Regions from separate parts of the Desulfovibrio sp. ZJ200 genome, predicted to be linked through region 1. Evidence: predicted binding sites of a transcription regulator. Region 1 holds the regulator's gene; the other holds the start of a gene.
What was found. The regulator sigma-54, encoded in region 1, starts transcription at its own class of promoters, with help from an activator protein. The targets are predictions, from matches to a motif close to CTGGCACGGNNNNTGCTT.
Positions count from the first base shown of each region.

Region 2: G7Y52_RS04915 (DVU0150 family protein) is a predicted target of sigma-54. The motif match lies at 2,689-2,706, and genes of this name have one in related genera.

Region 1 is NZ_JAAKEH010000026.1:42,593-47,540, reverse strand. It holds gene rapZ (RNase adapter RapZ) at 1-667, opposite strand, end outside; gene raiA (ribosome-associated translation inhibitor RaiA) at 838-1,377, opposite strand; gene rpoN (RNA polymerase factor sigma-54) at 1,413-2,840, opposite strand; gene G7Y52_RS08895 (CTP synthase) at 3,158-4,801, opposite strand.
Region 2 is NZ_JAAKEH010000011.1:10,654-15,601, forward strand. It holds gene G7Y52_RS04910 (sigma 54-interacting transcriptional regulator) at 1-2,376, opposite strand, end outside; gene G7Y52_RS04915 (DVU0150 family protein) at 2,809-3,111, shown strand; gene G7Y52_RS04920 (sulfite exporter TauE/SafE family protein) at 3,130-4,194, shown strand; gene G7Y52_RS04925 (DUF4881 domain-containing protein) at 4,207-4,800, shown strand.

The DNA of each region.
Region 1 (4,948 bases):
CAACAAAATAGGGATTGGGCAGAAAGCGCAGGTCAAAGACAAAATCAGCCTCACGCGGCACGCCGTATTTGAAGCCGAATGAGATGACATTCACGCGGATGGCCCGCAAGTTGCCCTTATTGCCGCTCCAGCGTTTTTGAATTGCCCTGCGCAGATCATGGATGGAGAAACGCGAGGTGTCAATGACCAGATCAGCCATTTCCCGCAGCGGGCGTAAGCTGCTGCGTTCCGCGGAAAGCGCCGCTTCCAGCCCCATGCCCTCCCGTTCAAGCGGATGGGGACGGCGGGTGGTGGCGTAGCGGCGCATAAGTTCCTGGGCATCGGCTTCCAGAAAAAGCAGCAGCGGCCGGATGCCCTTGGCGGTCATGGCGCTCAGGGCTTCATTGATTTCATCCAGAAAATTGTTCTGGCGCATATCCATGCCCAGGGCGATGCCCTTAAAATGGCTCATGGACGGGCGTTCCATCATGTCGACCATTTCCGGCGCCAGGCTGGCGGGCAGACCGTCTACGGAAAAGTAGCGCAAATCCTCAAACACCTGCAAAGCCGTGCTTTTGCCCGCTCCGGAAAGGCCGGTGACGATGCAGGCCCGCACCGCCGCCTGCGCATGTGCCGAGGCGCTGATGCCAGGGGAATCGGGGAAGGCGTGCGGGGCAGATGTGCTCATGGCAATGCTCGATGCGAACACAAATAAACAGGGATGTGTTGCAGGCAAAATTGATTCCGCGGGCTTACTGCGGCATATCGGAAAGGGGCCCGGCAGATGATACGCAAAACGCCTGCCCTGTCGGAACGATCTTTGTAACAAAAATCGTTCCGACAGGAAATTATGTATACTTACAATACCGGATCTATCAAAGCATAGCCGGCTGTGCGCCTGCGATAGACCACATTCACGCGGTTGTTTTCCGCATTAAGAAAAACCAGAAATTCTCCGCCAATGGAGTCCAATTGCATAATTGCCTCATCAAGATGCATCGGCTTGGGCGCAAAGCGATCCGTGCCCACCACCGTCTGCGATTCCTCAGGCTGCGCGTCAAGATTATACGTAAAAACATCCACGTCGGCATTGCGAGCCGTGCGGCGCTGCTCCTTGACCCGCGAAACCTGGCGCTTGATTTGCGCTTCTATCTTGTCCGTCACAAGATCAATGGCCGCGTACATGTCCGTGGTTTGTTCCGTGGCTTTGATATGCAGACCTTCGCCGCTGACGGTCACCTCGCAGCGATGGCGAAACTTGTCCACCGTCAGAACCACGCTCACTTCCAGACCCGCGGACTTTCCGAAAAAACGGCCCAGCTTTTCCATACGGCGACGGGCATACTTCTTGAGATGATCGGAGGCCTCGAAATTCTTGAAGGCAAAAGAGATATTCATGCATTCCTCCTTGGATGGCAACGCACAACGCGGAATCAGAAGTGCTCCTTGCGCCTGGATGACGAGGGAATATCAAGCGCAGTGCGGTATTTGGCCACTGTACGCCGGGCAATGTTGACCTTAAGGCGTTCCTTGAGCATTTCGCCGATGCGCTCGTCGCTCAGGGGGGCCTTGGCGTCCTCCTCGGCGATGAATTTCTTGATCAGGGCTTTGACGCTTTCGGAACCTACATGGCTGCCGTCGTCCAATTCAAGGCCACTGTTGAAAAAGAACTTCAATTCAAAGATCCCGTGCGGCGTGGCCACATATTTATTGGTGGTAATGCGGCTGACCGTGGATTCGTGCATGCCGATGTCATCGGCAATGTCTTTGAGAATCAACGGGGCCAGTTTTGTGACGCCGTCTTCAAAAAAAGCCTGCTGATGGCGCACAATGCTCTCCATCACCTTATAAAGCGTGCGCTGGCGCTGGTAAAGGCTTTTGATCAACCAGGAAGCCGAGCGCATTTTTTCCGTGCAATACTCTTTTTCCTTCTCCGACGCCGCTTCCATGTCCATCCGGGACAAGGAAGAAAGCTGCAACTGCGGCAGGCCGTCCTCATTGAGCAGAATCACGAATTCGTCGCCCATCTTGTAGACAAAGACGTCCGGGCTCACAAAGGTGGGCTCGCCGCCGCCGAAACTGGCTCCGGGCAAAGGATCAAGGCTCTGGATGATCACCAGGTATTCCTTGAGCTCCTCCATGTCCAACTTGAACTTGCGCAGCAGGGGCTTGTAGCGTTTGGCCTCAAGATCCTCAAGGTGCGACTGCACCAGATCCAGCAAAACAGGATCGCGGTCATAATGCAGATTTTTGAGCTGCACCAGGAGGCACTCGCGCGCGTCGCGCGCGGCCACGCCCACGGGATCGAACAGTTGCACGCGCTGGAGCACCGTCTGGACTTCTTCGGGGCTGGACCTGGTCAGTGCGGCGATTTCTTCCAGCGTAGCCTGCAGGTAGCCGGAAGAAGAGAGGTTGCCGATGATCGCCTCGCCGATCTCTTTTTGGCGCTCGCTCAGCGTGGAAAGGCGCAACTGCCAGAGCAAATGGCCTTCAAGCGTGGGTTTTGCGGCATACCGGGCTTCCAGCGGCGAAATTTCCTCGGCGCTTTCGGATTCGCGCGACTGCGCAAGGCGGGGAGTGCTGGCGAATTCGCCGAGATAGTCCTCCCAGTCCGCGTCACGAGCCAGCTCCTTGTCGTAAACGCCCTCTTCCGCCGCATCCTGCCGGCTTTCCGGCTGCTCGGCAGTCGCAGGATCGTCGCCCGCGGATTCTTCAAGGAAAGGATTATCCAGCAATTCCTGCTGCACAGTCTCCAACAGCTCCAGACGCGAGAGCTGCAACAGCTTGATGGCCTGCTGCAGTTGCGGAGTCATTACAAGCTGTTGAGCCAGTTTTAACTGCTGACGAAGTTCCAGTGCCATGTCTGCTCTTTTAGCTGAGTCCGGACGAAAAAGCCCGAGAAGAGATTTTCTTGTATCAAGTACTGTGCCACACGCGAAAAAATTATGCAATAGCCGGAGGTTGCGAGCATGAAAAGAAAGAGAAGCCCGGCCTGGACTCCGGCAGAGCACAGAAAGGCACAATTTCCAAGATAAGGCGTGCTGTCCGATGGGCAAGCCCTGCCGCATCCCGGCTGCTTTCAAACCGGCGGCGTGTGCCGAAAACCCCACAGGGAAAGGCAACAGCCTTTCCCTGTGGGGTCATGCCCGGCAGGAGTGGAATTCTCAAAAAAGGCAGGTCAGGATGTTGCGTGCTGTTTGGCGGCCCTGATAAATTCCCTGAAAAGAGGGTGGGCCTGCATAGGCCGGGACTTGAACTCGGGATGAAATTGACAGCCCAAAAACCAGGGATGGTCAGGCAGCTCCATGATTTCCACCAGGGAGTCGTCCGGCGCGGTACCGCTGAAAACCATGCCTTTTTGAGCCAAACTTTCCTTGAAAGCGTTGTTGAACTCATAGCGGTGGCGATGCCGTTCCTCGATCAATGCCTTTTGATACGCCTCGTGCGCTTTGGTGCCTGAGAGAATCTTGCAGGGATACGCCCCCAGGCGCATGGTGCCCCCCTTGTCGCTGGCGGCATTGCGCTTTTCCACATTCTTGGTGCGGAAATCAAACCATTCGGTCATCAGATAAATGACTTTGTGATCCGAAAGCGGGTTAAACTCTTCGGAATTGGCGTCGTCCAGCCCGGCCACATGGCGGGCGAATTCAATGACCGCGCATTGCATTCCAAGGCAGATGCCGAAGAAAGGCACAAGATTCTCACGAGCATGGCGGATGGCTGCAATTTTACCTTCCACCCCCCGGTAGCCGAAGCCGCCGGGCACCAGAATGCCGTTACAGCCTTTGAACAGCGTCGCGGCATTGCGTTCATCCACGTTTTCAGAGTTGACGTAGCGCAGTTCAACAGCCACCCTGTTGGCCACGCCGCCGTGGATCAGAGCCTCGTGCAGACTTTTGTAGGCCTCTTTCAAATCCACATACTTGCCCACAATGGCAATGGTCACTTTGCCTTGAGGGTTGGCGCAGTCATGCACCAGCTTTTCCCAGTTTTCCAGGTGGGCATTGCGCGCAGGCAGACGCAGCATAATGGCCACCTTCTGATCAAAGCCCTCTTCATAAAATTTGAGGGGCACCTCATAGATATTATCCACATCCACAGAGGAAAAAACCGCATCCTGATCCACATTGCAAAACAACGCGATCTTGCGCCGCATTTCCTGAGGTATGCTCTGCTCGCAACGGCAAAGGATGATATCCGGCTGGATGCCGATGGAAAGCAATTCCTTGACGCTGTGCTGCGTGGGCTTGGTCTTGTGCTCGCCGGCACAGCGCAGATACGGAACCAGCGTCAGGTGGATGTTAAGGCAGTTGTCGCGCCCCAGATCCGAACGCAACTGGCGGATTGCCTCCAGAAAAGGCAGGCCTTCGATGTCGCCCACCGTGCCGCCGATTTCTATGATCGCCACATCCGGGGCGTCTTCGCCTTCAGCCAGGGAAAGCACGGTTTTCTTGATTTCATCGGTAATATGCGGGATGACCTGAACAGTGGCTCCCAAATAGTCGCCGCGCCGCTCTTTGGCAATGACCTGGTTATAAATGGCGCCAGAGGTCGTGTTGTTTTTTCGGGACATGGGCACGTCAAGGTAACGCTCGTAATGGCCCAGATCGAGATCCGTCTCGGCCCCGTCGTCGGTCACGAAAACCTCGCCGTGCTGGAAGGGGTTCATGGTGCCCGGGTCTACATTGATGTAAGGGTCCAGCTTTTGGATGGTTACTGAAAGGCCTCGCGTCTGCAGCAGCGCGCCCAAAGAAGCGGCTGCCAGACCTTTGCCCAACGAAGACAAGACGCCGCCCGTCACAAAAATAAACTTGGTTTTCATGGCCTCCCACCTTTTGCTTGAAGAGCTGATCCGCTTAACCGGATGGCAGTACACCAAAATGATTTTTTTGGCTAGCATTGACTACGCAACGCAAGCTACGTAGTGTATTTTTCCCTTTTTCAGCAAGGCGCGGCCGTCATCCCGGTC
Region 2 (4,948 bases), on a different contig from region 1:
GAGACAGGGCAGCAGCGCCCGCTGGCGGTAGTTGAGCAGCGTCGTATCCGTGGCCGGCCCGGCGGCCTGGGCCGTGGCGTCGGGCCGGGCGTCCGGCGCCCTTTCCGCAGGCCCGTTGTTTTCCGGAGCGGCGGCGTCAGCTTCGGGATGGGCGAGAGCGTCTTTTTTTGCGGGATGCGCCGGAGGCGGCGAACCGGGCCCGAACTGAATATTTTCCGCATAGAGTATGTGCCCCTCGCAGAATGTCAGCGCCCTGGTCAGGGTATTTTCCAGCTCGCGCACATTTCCGGGCCAATGGTGGCGCATGAGCTTGTCCAGAGCCCCGCGGCTGATTCTGGGGAGCGCGCGGGCATGGCCCGCACCGGAGGCTTCCACGGCTCGGGCCAGAAAATAGACCACAAGAGCCGGGATATCTTCCTTGCGCCGCCGCAGGGGCGGCGTGCGGATGGTCAGGACCGCGAGGCGGTAATACAAGTCCTCGCGAAAGGAGCCGTCCTGGGCCTCGCCGTGCAGCTCGGCGTTGGTGGCCGCAATGATCCTGGTGTCAAAAGGCAGATCGTGATCACTGCCCAAGGGCCGGATGCTCCGGGTGGAGAGGGCGCGCAGCAGGGCCTGCTGAACTTTGGGCGTGGCGTTGCCTATCTCGTCCAGCATCAGGGTTCCGCCTTCAGCGGCCAGAAAGGCGCCTTTGCGGGCCTGCCTGGCCTCGGTGAACGCGCCCTTCACATGGCCGAAGAGCGTATCCATCAGCAGGGTTTCATCCAGAGCGCCGCAGTTGATGGTGATAAAGGGACCGTCGGCGCGGCGGCTCAGGCTGTGGATGGCCTGGGAAACCAGCTCCTTGCCCGTGCCGGTTTCGCCCACGATCAAAACATCGGCAAGCACTTGCGCGGCCTTTTGAATCTGGCTGTGCAGGGCCTGCATGGGCGCGGAAGTTCCGACCAGGCCTTTTTCGGGCAGCGCGGCGGGACTGGGCAGGCCTTCAACCGGTTCCCGCTGCCATTGGGCGGTCTGCATGGCCTCCTGGGAGAGCTGGTCGGCTCTGGCCAGGCGCAGGCGTTCCAGAAGCACGTTGATATTCTGCTTGATCCTTTCCAGCTCCGGGGGAAGGCGCGGCAGGCAGAGGGCTGCGGCGTCGTCATGCTCGTTGCGGCGTTGCAGCTCGGCGCTGAGAATGCTCAAATGTCTGCCCATGCCCCGGGCGATCCACCAGAGACTCAGCCCCAGCAGCAGCAAGCCCCCCAGAAAACACAAGGCATAGGTGCCCACGAGTTGCAGGCCCGTGTGCGTGGCCGTGAAGCTGGTGTCCAGCACGGCAAGGCCGCCCAGAACGGTGCGCGGCCCTTCGGCATTGGGCATGAACGTCACGGGCGCATAGCTCACGCCTTCCACCCGCAATTGCCCGTCGCTCCAGGCTGCGGCCTCGTTGGCAAGGAAAAATTGCCCGGCATGGCCGTTCTGCACGTCGGCCACCATGTTCCAGTAATTGAGATGCTCCGGTCCGGGGCGAAAGGCGGCGCTGAAGCCGGGCCGGCCGAAATCCCCGCGAAAGCCTGCCCGCACCGCGTCCGAGCTCAGCGCGCTTTCTTTGTGGTTTTTGTCCGCCGTTTCGGATTGAAAAAGCATCCAGCCCTCCTTGTCGAAAAAGAAGCTGCGGATGCGGGTGCCTTCGCCGCCTGCGTTGATCGGCGCTTCGGGGGAGGAAAAGAGCGAAACCGCGTCGCGCAGGACCTCAAGATCCAGCGAGAGAACCAGAATGCCCTGGAAATTCCCTTCCCCGTCATAAATGGGAGTGGAAAAGCGGATGACATACAAGGGCAGGCTTTGCAGGGAGTCGTTGATCCGCACCATGGGGTAGACCACTCCCAGCGGCTGGCTCACGTTGACATGGCCGGGGCGCTGCCCGGCGCTGAGGGTCTGAAAGGGGCTGGCCTGCGTATCCAGAGCCGTCTGGGGGGGGATGACGATGATCTCGCCGCCGTAGTTCAGGAGCAGAAAGCGTTTTTCAGGGCTCAGCCCCATGAAGGCCACTTCGCGGTAGCGCAGGCCTTCGGCCTGGGCGCGAAATTTGAGCCTGCGCAGCATATCCTGCCGATCCATGGAGCCTGCGGCCAGGATCAGCAACTGGTTGCGCGTTTCCACCAGGATTTGCTCCAGGGCAAGGCTGATGGCCTGGGCCTGAAGTTGCGCGTTGCGCGCTATTGCGCGATTGACGATGCTTTCGATGCTCCGCCCGGTAAGGAAAAAAATCAGCAGCAGCACCAGGGCGAGCAGCGGCAGGCCCAGGAGCAGCATGCGCTTTGCAAGGCTGCGGTTCAGAAAAAAAGAGGCGTTTTGCAACGATCCGCTACGGGAGAGGGAGTTGAAGATGCGCATTCTCCTCCTCTTTGCGCAAAAAAGCGCAAGCATGGGCCGAGTATAGGCGAGAAAAAAAAAGTTGACAAGCAAATCCGCCGGAATGGGGCAGGGCTGCCGCATTTTATGCGGCAGCCCTGGCGGCGATGCGACAGCATCGCCCGAAGCCGCAGGCTTCGTGGGAGCGAAGTGCGGCTCCGCCGCCGAAGCGGTTCTTGCCAGTATTTATGATAACCTAGCAAAATTATTTAACTTAATAGTTAACTGAGTCAGCCCTGCCGCAATGAGGCAGCCCGGGCGCGGCTGCGCGAAATATCTGTCTGTGATCGTGCAATGGCACGGCCTTTGCTTTATTTTTCACAAATTAGTGGCAAGTGTTTTTTTGGACGGGCGGTCGCAGACTTTGACCAGGGCGCCGCCCCCTGGGGCAAACCCAACACAGTGGAGGATCTCATGAACAAAATGCGCAGGCTTTGGATCTGGCTTACGGGCTGCGCGCTGATGCTGCCCGTGCTTATGCCGTCATTGGCGCTGGCGGCCAAGAAAAAGGCCGACGTGGTCATTGTGGCCGATACGCGCAAACTGGACGGCCTTTTGTACTGGTGGGCGGAAATGTACAATGAAAGCCATTTCTTCTTCGCCATCCTGACCATGATCATCATTCCGGTCCTCGGCACAATCCTCGGTCTTTTGGCAGACGTCGTCATGCGTCATATCGGCATTGACCTTGAACATCGCGAACTGGCGGAAAAATAGCCCGGAAAGGAGGCAGACATGGATTGGCTGTATATTTTGATGCCCATTTCCGGCGTGAACATTTTCTGGCCCGGTTTGATCATTCTCGGGCTGGGCGTCGGGATCATTGGCGGTTTCTTCGGCCTGGGCGGGGCCTGGATGGTGACTCCGGGCCTGAATATCCTGGGCTTTCCCATGGCGTTCGCCATCGGCACGGACGTGGCCCAGATGGCCGGCAAATCCTTGATTTCCACCATGCGCCACGGCAAATTCGGCAACGTGGACTACGTCCTTGGTCTGACCATGCTGGTGGGCACGGTGATCGGCGTGGAAATCGGCGCGCAGATGGTCATGTGGCTGGAACGCATCGGCGAGGTGGACAAGGTCGTGCGCTGGCTCTATGTGGTGCTCCTGATTCTGCTGGCCTGGCTGGTCTTTCATGACGTAGCCCTGCGCCGCAAAAAGGAGCGCGAGGCCAAAGCCCACAAGCAGGAGCTTGACAAGACGGCCGTGGGCCTTGACTGGGCCTCCAAGCTGCAGTCCTTCAGGATTCCTCCCATGGTGCATTTCAAGCGCGCCGGCATCACCTGCTCGGCCTGGCTGCCGATCATCGTGAGTCTGTTCACGGGTTGGCTGGCGGGCATTCTGGGCATCGGCGGCGGCCTGATCCGCATGCCCGCCCTGGTCTATCTGGTGGGCTGCCCCACGCATCTGGCCGTGGGCACGGACCTTTTTGAAGTGGCCATTTCCGGTTTGTACGGCACAGCCTCGTATGCCTACAAGGGACGCGTGGAACTGCTCGCGGCCATCATCATGCTCTGCGGCGCGGCCATCGGCGCGCAGATCGGCGTTGTGGCCACCAAGTACGTCAAGGGCTACGGCATCCGCATCGTGTTCGGTCTGGCTGTGCTCGGCTGTCTGATGTCCGTGGTGCTCAAGCTTCTGCAGGCCGAATTCCCCTCCTGGGCCTGGCTGTTCGGCCCCCTGGCCACGGTGGAAGTGCTGGGTTTTGTAAGCGCCATCTCCATTTACATCGCGATTCGCATGGTGCAGGGCGCCAAGGCGGAACTGGCCGCCAAGAAGCAACAGGCCGTCGGCAACTAAAGGAGACAAGCCATGAAAATACGTATTCTGCTGTCGCTGGCGCTGGCCCTCTCCTTTGCGCTGCTCACAGCCTGCGATTTTGACGGAGGCGTGGAGCAGGGCCGGTGCGTGGCCTTTGACCCGACCGCCAGGACCCTGACCATTGTGGTGGACGTCAACCACGATCAGTTTAATCCCCATTACAGCGGCGGCGTGCATACCTTCAAACTGCCCCCGGAAGCCAGGGACATGGGCCCGGTTCCCGATGTGGGCGGCCGCCTGATGATTAACCTCGCCAAGTCCGAAGTGCTCATCTATGATCCTGCCGCCAAGAGCGTGGAGGCAGTGCCTGTGGAGTTCACGGACGTGGAAAAGAACATCAAGAAGAATCATCCCAAGGTTGCGGGCAAGACCTTCCCGATCATCGACAGGGAACAGAGCGCCGTAACCGTGTATTCCACGCGCCTGAACGCGCTGGTGACCTTCAAGGTGCCGGCCGACCTGCTTGATCTGCCTCCGTATAGCTGGACGGCGGGCAATGAGATGCGCATCGCGTACAGGAATGCGGACAAGAGCCAGGCTATGAGGATCATGAACGTCACCAAGACGGATATCTTCAAGAAGTAAAACGCGAGCTGCCGGAGCGGGGCTATCCCGCTCCGGCAAATTCTCCAAAAGCGTGCCTTTGAAACGGGTCGCTTTTGCAAAGGATCATGCAGCCGAAAAGCAGGTTTTTCGGCCGCATCCATGCCGTTCTTGAGCGGATGGCGGCCCG